3 regions of the Exiguobacterium sp. JMULE1 genome follow, and region 2 is predicted to be linked to each of the others. Evidence: predicted binding sites of a transcription regulator. Region 2 holds the regulator's gene; each other region holds the start of a gene.
The links. Region 2 encodes Rex, which represses fermentation and respiration genes when NADH is low (regulators of the CRP and FNR family bind a similar motif). Its sites were predicted from a motif close to TTGTGAAATATTTCACAA; they were not measured.
Positions count from the first base shown of each region.

Region 1: the regulator Rex is predicted to act here: its motif matches at 1,283-1,300, upstream of EXW93_RS10785 (cytochrome ubiquinol oxidase subunit I).
Region 3: the regulator Rex is predicted to act here: its motif matches at 2,073-2,090, upstream of cydD (thiol reductant ABC exporter subunit CydD).

Region 1 covers NZ_SGWC01000002.1:1,992,192-1,995,474, reverse strand. The annotation lists gene EXW93_RS10795 (transcriptional regulator CcpC) at 1-88, shown strand, start outside; gene EXW93_RS10790 (N-acetyldiaminopimelate deacetylase) at 72-1,184, shown strand; gene EXW93_RS10785 (cytochrome ubiquinol oxidase subunit I) at 1,419-2,816, shown strand; gene EXW93_RS10780 (cytochrome d ubiquinol oxidase subunit II) at 2,829-3,283, shown strand, end outside.
Region 2 covers NZ_SGWC01000002.1:2,815,953-2,819,235, forward strand. The annotation lists gene EXW93_RS14750 (S8 family serine peptidase) at 1-184, opposite strand, end outside; tRNA gene EXW93_RS14755 (tRNA-Ala) at 406-481, opposite strand; gene tatC (twin-arginine translocase subunit TatC) at 586-1,365, opposite strand; gene EXW93_RS14765 (twin-arginine translocase TatA/TatE family subunit) at 1,373-1,573, opposite strand; gene EXW93_RS14770 (redox-sensing transcriptional repressor Rex) at 1,573-2,232, opposite strand; gene EXW93_RS14775 (ATP-binding cassette domain-containing protein) at 2,400-3,283, shown strand, end outside.
Region 3 covers NZ_SGWC01000002.1:94,077-97,359, reverse strand. The annotation lists gene cydC (thiol reductant ABC exporter subunit CydC) at 1-310, opposite strand, end outside; gene cydD (thiol reductant ABC exporter subunit CydD) at 307-2,037, opposite strand; gene EXW93_RS00795 (Rrf2 family transcriptional regulator) at 2,246-2,728, shown strand; gene EXW93_RS00790 (nuclear transport factor 2 family protein) at 2,751-3,119, shown strand; gene EXW93_RS00785 (hypothetical protein) at 3,181-3,283, opposite strand, start outside.

The DNA of each region.
Region 1 (3,283 bases), 820 kb from region 2:
ATCGATGCTTGAACTAAAACAAGTTCAAGCATTTTGGGATATCGTAAAAGAAGAAGGAGGAAGTCAGTCAGATGGAATACGCCATTGAAATGCGGCGCGCGCTTCATAAAATACCAGAACCAGGGTTCAAGGAATTTAAGACGCAAGCTTTTATATTGGAACAAATTCGTGCTTATCCACCAGATCGTGTCACGTATGACACGTTTGAAACGGGTGTTTTCGTTCGAGTGAAAGGATTGACTGGAAATCGGACGATTGGATACCGGGCAGACATTGATGGGTTACCAATCGAAGAAGCGACAGGTCTTCCATTTTGCTCGGAACATCCAGGCTTCATGCATGCCTGTGGTCACGATATGCACACGTCGATTGCGTTGGGATTGATGAAACGAATCATTGAATTGCCGGTCATGGATGATGTCGTCTTTTTATTCCAACCAGCGGAAGAAGGTCCGGGCGGGGCAGAACCGATGATTAAAAGTCCGTTGTTTGAAAAATATCGTCCAAGTGAGATGTATGGTCTTCACGTCGCACCGGAGTATCCAGTCGGTACGATTGCAAGCCGTCCCGGCGTCTTGTTCGCGAGTGCTCGAGAAGTCCATATCACGATCTATGGTCAAAGTGGTCACGCGGCATTTCCTCATTTGACGATTGATACGGTCGTTGCGCAAGCAGCCTTGATCATGCAATTGCAAACAATCGTCAGCCGATCCATCAATCCGATGAACTGTAGCGTCATCACGATCGGAAAGGTCGATGCCGGGATTCGAGAAAACGTCATCGCCGGTAGAGCTGTTCTTGACGGTACGATGCGCGCACTCAACGGGGAAGACATGGAAAAACTGGAACGACGCGTTCGTGACATCATCCGGGGAATCGAAGCTTCCTTTGGCGTCAAGATTGATCTGCAATTCGGAAATCGTTATTACGAGGTCGTCAATGACCGACACATCGTTGATAAATTTTCATCATTCGTTAAGATGAATGCGAACTATATTGAATGTGATGCAGCAATGACAGGAGAAGACTTTGGATTCATGTTGAAGGAAATTCCAGGGATGATGTTTTGGCTTGGAGTCGACAATCCGACATCTGGACTTCATCAACCAACCTTGAATCCAGATGAATCCGCTATTCCATTTGTGATTGATTTACTCGATCATTATTTCCGAGAATATGTTTAAAAAGTTTTATGAAATAATAAAGGACATTAAGCTTTCCCTTTCGAAATCAAGAATGGGAAAGCTTTTTATATATGTAAGAATAGGAGTTTTCGAACATTTTGTGAAAAAAATCACGTGCACATGTGAACAATTTGTTACATCAAACATTATAAACAGACATAAAGGGTTATGTTCTCTATGATACGGTTATAGACCATATAGAGAAGTATGTTTTAGGAAGAGGGGGCTATATACATGTTCAATGATCCCGTATTGCTCAGTCGATTGTTGACAGGGCTCACATTAGCGTTTCATATTATATTCGCGACGATTGGCGTCGGGGTACCACTCATGGTACTCGCAGCTGAATTCATCGGTCTGAAACGCAAAGATCCGGATTATATTTTATTAGCAAGACGGTGGACGCGTGGATACGTCGTTACCGTCGCAGTCGGTGTCGTGACAGGGACGGCCATCGGATTGCAATTATCACTACTTTGGCCGTCACTCATGCAAGTGGCTGGTCAAACGATCGCACTACCGCTATTTATGGAAACATTCGCATTCTTCTTTGAAGCGATTTTCCTCGGTATTTATCTGTACACGTGGGATCGGTTCAAAAACCCATGGTTACACTGGTTGATCGGGATTCCGGTCGTCATTGGTGCGACAGCATCAGCATTCTTCATTACGACGGTCAACTCCTTCATGAACTCACCAGAAGGATTTAAGATCGTCAACGGAACGCTAACGCAAATTGAACCATTGAAAGCAATGTTCAATACAGCAACACCTACAAAAGCAACACACGTCATCGTATCGGCTTATTTAACAGTCGCATTCATCTTGGCGGCAATCGCGGCGTTCCACTTACTCCGCAAAAAAACACTCTCAGCAGCGGAAACAGCGTATCACAAAAAAGCACTTCGCTTAACGGTCATGGCTGGATTGATTTTTGCCTTCTCGACGGCACTTGTCGGGGACTTCTCAGGGAAATACTTGGCGAAATACCAGCCAGAGAAACTCGCAGCTGCTGAATGGCATTTTGAAACGACAAGTGAAGCCGAGTTGATCTTCGGTGGGATACTTGATCAGCAAGAAGACGGCAGTTATGAAATCAAGGGTGCCGTCAAAATCCCATATGCACTCTCAATTCTTGCGGGTGGAGCTCCAGATACAGAAGTCATTGGTCTAAATGAGTTCGCAAAAGAAGATCAAGCACCGCTGATCGTTCACTATTTCTTCGATATCATGGTTTCGATTGGTATGTATTTGGCTGCCATCTCTGCCTTGTTCATCTTGGCATTCCGTTTGAAAAAATTAAATCCTTATAACAAATGGATTTTAAGAGGTGTCTTCATCGGTGGACCTCTGGCGATGATTTCAATTGAAGCAGGTTGGATGTATGCTGAAATTGGTCGTCAACCTTGGACACTTTACGGCATCATGCGGACAGCAGATGCGGCGACGACATCAACTGCCGTCGGTCCGATGTTGATTCTATTCAGTGCCTTGTACTTGATGCTCGGTACGATTTGTACAGTCGTATTATTACGGATGTTCAAGAAAAACCCGGTTGGAAAAGAACTTCAAGAACTTGCTGAAAACCACCACGCACGTGGGGAAGCTATGTTCGTGGATGATAACAAGTAAGGAGGGAACGATTTGGACGTTCAAACACTAGGAATTACGGTCCTTTGGACTTTCCTGTACGGATATCTCATCGTTGCCTCAATTGACTTCGGTGCTGGATTTTACGCCTTTTATTCAAAATATACGAAGCGGGATCATTTAACGAATCGATTGATTCTTCGTTATCTCTCACCAGTGTGGGAGGTAACGAATGTCTTCTTCGTATTCTTCTTCGTCGGATTAGTCGGGTTCTTCCCGGATACCGCTTACTATTTCGGTACGGCACTACTCGTGCCAGCCTCGATCGTTCTCGTATTGATTGCGATTCGTGGTAGTTTCTATGCATTCGCCAATTATGGATCAAATGACAGCATGTTCTATACGTTCTTATATGGAGCAACTGGTCTATTGATTCCGGCGGCGATGTCAACGACATTGACGATCAGTCAAGGTGGATTCATTCGTAAAACGAATGAAACGGTTGAGTT
Region 2 (3,283 bases):
TCTCGATGACGACACGGACCTTGTCAGACTGCTTATACACCTTCTCCTGTCCTGTTTTCTTAAGTGAGAGGGCATGCGGCTTTTGACCGCTTGCCTTATCTTGCGAGGACAGTGCTCCTTGAGCACTAACCAAGTTGGAAGATGTCATTAAGACAGCTGCCAAGAGTGCGATTTCCTTCTTCATGCTTCTTTTCCCCTTTTCTAAAAAACCATAATGATGTTACCAACAAAACAGTTAAACGAAAATTCTGTATATTTAGTTTAATGAAATAGATGGAAATAAACAATTCGGTTCTGTCTGTTTTATATAATTATTTGTTTTTATTGACACTTTATATCTCATTTCCATATTTTAAGAAAAACAAAAAAACTCTTGAATCCTCAAGAGTTTGAAGTGTATGAATATGGTGGAGACTATCGGGATCGAACCGACGACCTTTTGGCTGCCAGCCAAACGCTCTCCCAGCTGAGCTAAGCCCCCATGAATTAACTTTAGTATACGCATCGCTAACTGCTTTATCAATATAAAAATAACGCTTTCATAAAAAAGAATTCCTTCCAAAATCATTAGAAGGAATCCACGATTCATTTATTCAATTCACGCATCAAATCCGCCTGTCGTTCAAGCTCTGCCTGTTGCTCGAGGATCAAGACCTTTTTGTACGTCCGCGCAGAAATCAAGATGCTGATCTCATAGAGAACGAACAATGGGACCGAGATCATCAAGTGTGACGTCACGTCCGGCGGTGCGATCAATGCCGCAACGACGAACAGCGCAAAGTACGCATATTTCCGATTCTTTCGCATGAAAATTGGCGTCACGAGACCAAGACGTGTCAGAAACATCGTCACGACCGGCAATTGGAAAAGAAGACCGAACGGAATCGTTAATCGGATTAAAAAACTGAAGTAGTTCTCGACTCCGATGACTTGTTCGATTCCGAGTTCCTTCCCTAATTCAGTCGAAACTTTTAATAAGAAAGGTAACAACCAAAAGTATGAGAAGGCTACACCAGCCAAAAATAGAAAGAAGATGACCGGAATATACGTCAATGTCGCTTTTTGCTCCTTATCATACAGACCAGGGCGGACGAATGCCCACAGTTGATACATCCAGAACGGCGATGCCAGCACGATTGCGATGATGAACGCAAGATTCAAATACAACATTAAAGGATCTGCGACGTTGAAGGCATTCAAACCGATACCGAGCTCTTTTAAGTCCGCTTGCAAGAAGCGAACGAGCGGTCGGACGAGCGGAAATGCAACAGCGAACAGGACGACGACGATGATAAGCGACCAGACGATCCGTTTACGCAGTTCGTCCAGATGCGACGTCACGCTTTGTTCTTGATCAATCGCCATGATTCAATCACTTCTCTTTCGGTTCATCCTTTTTATCGTCGTCCATGATACCGTTCGTTGCGCTCTTGAACTCTTTCAATGTCTGACCCGCAGCACGACCAAGTTCAGGTAATTTCTTCGGTCCGAAGATGATTAATGCGACGACACCGATTAGTGCTAAACTACCTGGTCCGATGAATGCTATAGTTGACGGGATAAGGTTTTCCATTATGATTTCACTCCTTCAGCTGATTGCGAATAATGCTTCATGAAATAAACTAACGACTGCAACTCGATCGATAAATCGATGTGATGGACCCGGACGCTCGCTGGCACGTTCAACCGCGCGGGCGTAAAGTTCAGGATGCCAGTCACACCATACTCGACTAACTCATCCGCTACTGACTGCGCGAACTGGGATGGAACCGTCAAGATGGCAACATCGACCTGATTCGCTTCGATTTGTTCTTTCATGTCCGAAACATGATAGATTGGAACGTCATGCGTCGTTGTTCCGACCTTCTCTTCGTCCGCATCAAACGCAACGACTATCCGAGTACTATTATTCTTTAAAAAGTTATAATTTGCAAACGCTGTTCCGAGATGACCGACCCCGATTAAGGCAACATTCGTCACCTCATCTTGATTCAAGGTTTTGCGGAAAAACGTTAAGAGATGTTGAACGTTATATCCATACCCCTTCTTCCCTAATGCCCCAAAGTAGGAAAAATCGCGACGAATCGTTGCTGAATCAACCTTCACCGCCTCGCTTAACTCAGCAGAAGAGACGCGGAGCTTGCCTGAATTGTATAAACTTTGGATGAAGCGATAATATAGCGGCAACCGTTTTGCTGTCGCTTGTGGAATTTTTGTGTCTGGTCCATTCATCCTGCAGTTCCCCCTTCGGCCACATCCATCGTGGCACCCAAATCTTTGCAAAAAGCTTTCTACTCTCCTTGATTGTAAACCACTTCACATAGAGTCACAAATAATATATTCCGCAGGACCTCGCGCTTTTGTTCGTGATAGACTAAAGGGTGGAAGGATGGATGGAAATGATACTCTTACAAGTCAACCAACTCTCGAAATCATTCGGCGTTGAGCCGATTTTAGAAAATATCAAATTGGAAGTACAAGAGCGCGACCGGATTGCGCTCGTCGGACGAAATGGTGCTGGTAAATCGACATTGCTCAAAATCATTGCTGGCGAACTCAGTCATGACTCGGGTGACATCATGAAAGGTAAGGATGTCAAAATCGGTTATCTCGCGCAGGACAGTGGTCTTGAATCGAACGAGACGATCTGGAACGAGATGCTGACCGTCTTTGAACATTTGCAGGAACAAGAACGAACACTGCGTCGGATGGAAATCGAAATGGGTATGGAGCATATCTTGAACGACCCGATCGCTTACGATCGTCTCCTAAAGACGTACGATCAAGCGCAACACGACTTCTCAGAAGCGGGTGGTTATCAGTTCGAAGCGAATATCCGCTCCGTCCTGCACGGCATGCGCTTTTATCCGGACGATTATTCGCGCCGGATCCAAACGTTATCCGGTGGTCAACGGACACGTCTCGCCTTAGCGAAGATGCTCCTGCAAGCACCAGAGCTCCTCATTCTCGATGAGCCAACCAACCACCTCGATATCGATACGCTCGCTTGGCTCGAAAGTTACCTCGGCGGTTATCGTGGTGCCGTTCTGATCGTCTCGCACGACCGGTACTTCCTTGACCAAGTCGTCAATGTCGTCTATGAGCTGTCACGCAATGTCTGCCGTAAGTTCACCGGTAACTACACGAAGTACTTGGAACAAAAAGCGGCATTGTACGATCAAGAAATGAAACAGTTCGAACAGCAACAAGAAGAGATCGCGAAGATGCAGGACTTCATTCAACGCAACATCGCTCGGGCGACGACGACAAAACGTGCCCAAAG
Region 3 (3,283 bases), 2.7 Mb from region 2:
GCGCGAGCGGCTCGAGTCTCCGGTAGAACGACGTCCGGATATCACTGAGGATCGTAAACGTCGCCCGGTGCGAATAATAACGTTCCGCATACCGACTGACGGCACGCGTCAGACTCGAGATTTTTTGCAGCGCAATCAAGACGGCAAGCGTCTGGATCGGTGGCAACAAGGCTGCCTTTGAAATCAGGTATCCACTTGCTGCGAATAAACCGACCGCTGTCACTCCGGCGAGGACACCGAAGAAGATCGACCAGGCGATATCGCGTTTTTGATGCACCATCAACCGAAAAACTCCTAGTAGTTCCTTCATCGTGTTTCCTCCCCTCTCTGGACGCTGCGCATCCGAGCATATTCCGAATCACGTCCAAGCAGTTCATCGTGAGTGCCACGATCGACGATTCGTCCGCCATCGAGGACGACGATTTGATCTGAGCGCTCGATCGTATGCAGGCGGTGTGCGACAGTAATGACTGTCGCTGCTTGTCCAAGCTGTTCGATCGCTTGTTGAAGCAATCGCTCCGTTTTGACGTCGAGTCCTGTCGTCGGTTCATCAAAGACGATGACGTTCGGTCGTTTCAAGAACGCTCGTGCCAACGCAACGCGCTGTTTCTCGCCACCTGATAGACCACGTCCACCTTCTCCGATCACCGTGTCAATCCCTTCAGGTAACGTCGCAATCAACTCCTCGAGTCCTGCCGCCTGCGCCGCCTCAAAAATCTCTTCCGGCGTCGCTTGACGGAGTTCACCGATCGCAATGTTTTCTGCCAGCGTTCCGGCATACAGATACGGATGCTGCGAGATGTAGCTCAACTGACGGAACCAGCTCGCTTCCTCCACCTGACTGCGATTAATCCCGTCGAGCAGAATCCGTCCTTCTTTTGGATCCGCGAGTCCGGCAATCAACTGTAAGACAGTCGACTTACCGGCACCACTGCGACCAATCAACGCCACCTTTTGATACGGTTCAATCGCAAGTGTCACGTCTTGTAAGGCAAAACGTCCTTCTTGATACGTAAAATCAACTTCATCCAAAACGATTCGTGGTGGACGGTTCATCGCAAGTTCTGATTGACCAAAGGCAACAGGACGATCGTCTGCCGTTAGTTCGGTTGCAATCTGTTTCGCTGCCGCGACACTACCGCGTCCTGTATGGAAGGCAGCACCCATCTCTTTTAAGGCAAGATAGTACTCTGGTGCTAATACGAGCATCAGGAATGCCGGGATGAAGGTGATGCTTTGGAACAGAATCAAGCGTAGACTGACTTCAAGTGCGATCATTCCCATGCTGAGCATCGAGATGAACTCAAGCATCAACGACGACAAGAAGGCGAGCTTCAAGACCGTTAACGTCGCATCCCGGAAATCAAGACTACTTTTTTCGATGACGTCACGTTGTCGTTTCGCACGACCAAATAACTTCAAGGTCGTCAGTCCTTGCAACGTATCAAGGAACGTTCCCGAGAATGCCGTCATCTTCTCGAGTTGAGCATCCGCCCGCTTTTGCGTCATGATGCCGATGATGATGTAGAACAACGGAATGAACGGTGCCGTGATCATCATGACGAGACCAGTGATCCAGTCATAGCTGAATGCCGCGATCAAGACCATCAAGGGAACGATCGTCGTCTGGACGACTTTCGGCAAGTATTGACTATAATAGCTGTCCATCTCGTCTACAGCGTCGAGCAAAACACTGACCTTCTGTCCCGCTTGCCCTTGTAGCATCATCTCGACCGAACGACCTGTGTATTTCGCGACGAGTGCTTCCCGAAGCGCCTGCTTCATGTGTGCCGATAACGTCGTACCGAGACGACCGTTCCAATACGTCACGGCGACCCGGAGCAACAGCATCCCGAGGACGACGAGTAGTAACGGAATGACGGCTTCAAACGGTTGTTCCTTCAGGAAAATCCGATCGACCGTCAACACGATACCATACGATTGACCGACGACCGCAACCCCCATCAGGAAAGCTGCCATGATGAATTGAATGAGAATACTACGTGGAATCTGAACGATTCCTTTTAATGGATTCATATACAAACGTCCTTTCACAAAGTGTGAACGACTTTTAGTGAATATTTTCACATATCGTACATTTAGTATACCGAATCCGGAACGGGGATGCCATGCAGATGCTGTCGAAAAGGTGTGACGGTTTTGTGAGAGCATATGACTCGACAATTCTTTCGAATAAAACTATTATGGATATATATTATCCACGTTTAACGAAAGGAGATTTCTCATGCAAATGAAAACCGGGGTCGAGCAATCCGTCTATGCGATGTTGCTTTTGACCTTCCTTCCGGATCGCGCTGTGTTGCCCGGTGAATTCATCAGCCAGCAACTCGGTGCCTCGCCGACTTATTTTCAAAAGCTCTTACGAAAACTCGTCCAGGCGGATCTATTGTATTCCGTACCCGGTGTCAAAGGTGGCTTTCGCTTACGACGTCCGGCAGAGGAAATTCAAATCTTTGACGTCTATCAAGCGATCGAGGGCAAACAAACGTTGTATGCGTCAAGCGGTGTCTTCGAGGATTTGATGGGAATTCAAGAACAGGAAATCGGTCTACTCTCGAATCTGATGACAGAGGCGGAAGAGGCGTGGCAATCGACGTTGAAGCGCGAATCGATCGGCTCGATCCGTCAAGCGATTGATGCCTCCTGTCCACCGGAGCATTTAGAACGATTGCATGCGTTAATCACAGACCGGATGATGACACTTTAATGTACAGAAAGAGGTTTTTACTATGGTATTGAATCGTTATTTCGACTTATTCGACGCGTCACGCACAGACGCACAAGCTTTCGAGGATCTCGTTTCCTTATTCACGACAGACATCACGTTCGTCCTGAACGGACAACCAAAGCACGGCATCGACGCCTGGAAACAGTTCGTCCGTCATGTGTTTACGGCGAATCAAGACATTAAGCACATGTACGCAGGCTGGGAAGAAACAACACCAGGAACATATGAAACACGCTGGGCAGTTTGCGGAAAACGGGCAGACGGTAGTGTCTTCACGCAAGACGGAAAAGATATCGCACGTCTCGATGACAACGGACGGATCGCTTATCTGGAGAACGTTCCAGATGATCCGACGATGTTCCGTTCATAAGATGGATTTTAAATAACGAAAACCTGTGTTCCGCGCAAGCAGAACACAGGTTTTTTGGTATTTAGCGCTTCATTACGAGTCGTTTCAACAAATAGCCTGTGATGACAAGTAATGATGCAATGGCGAAATAGACCATGTAGACCAACAAGTCTGGCGCAAATCGT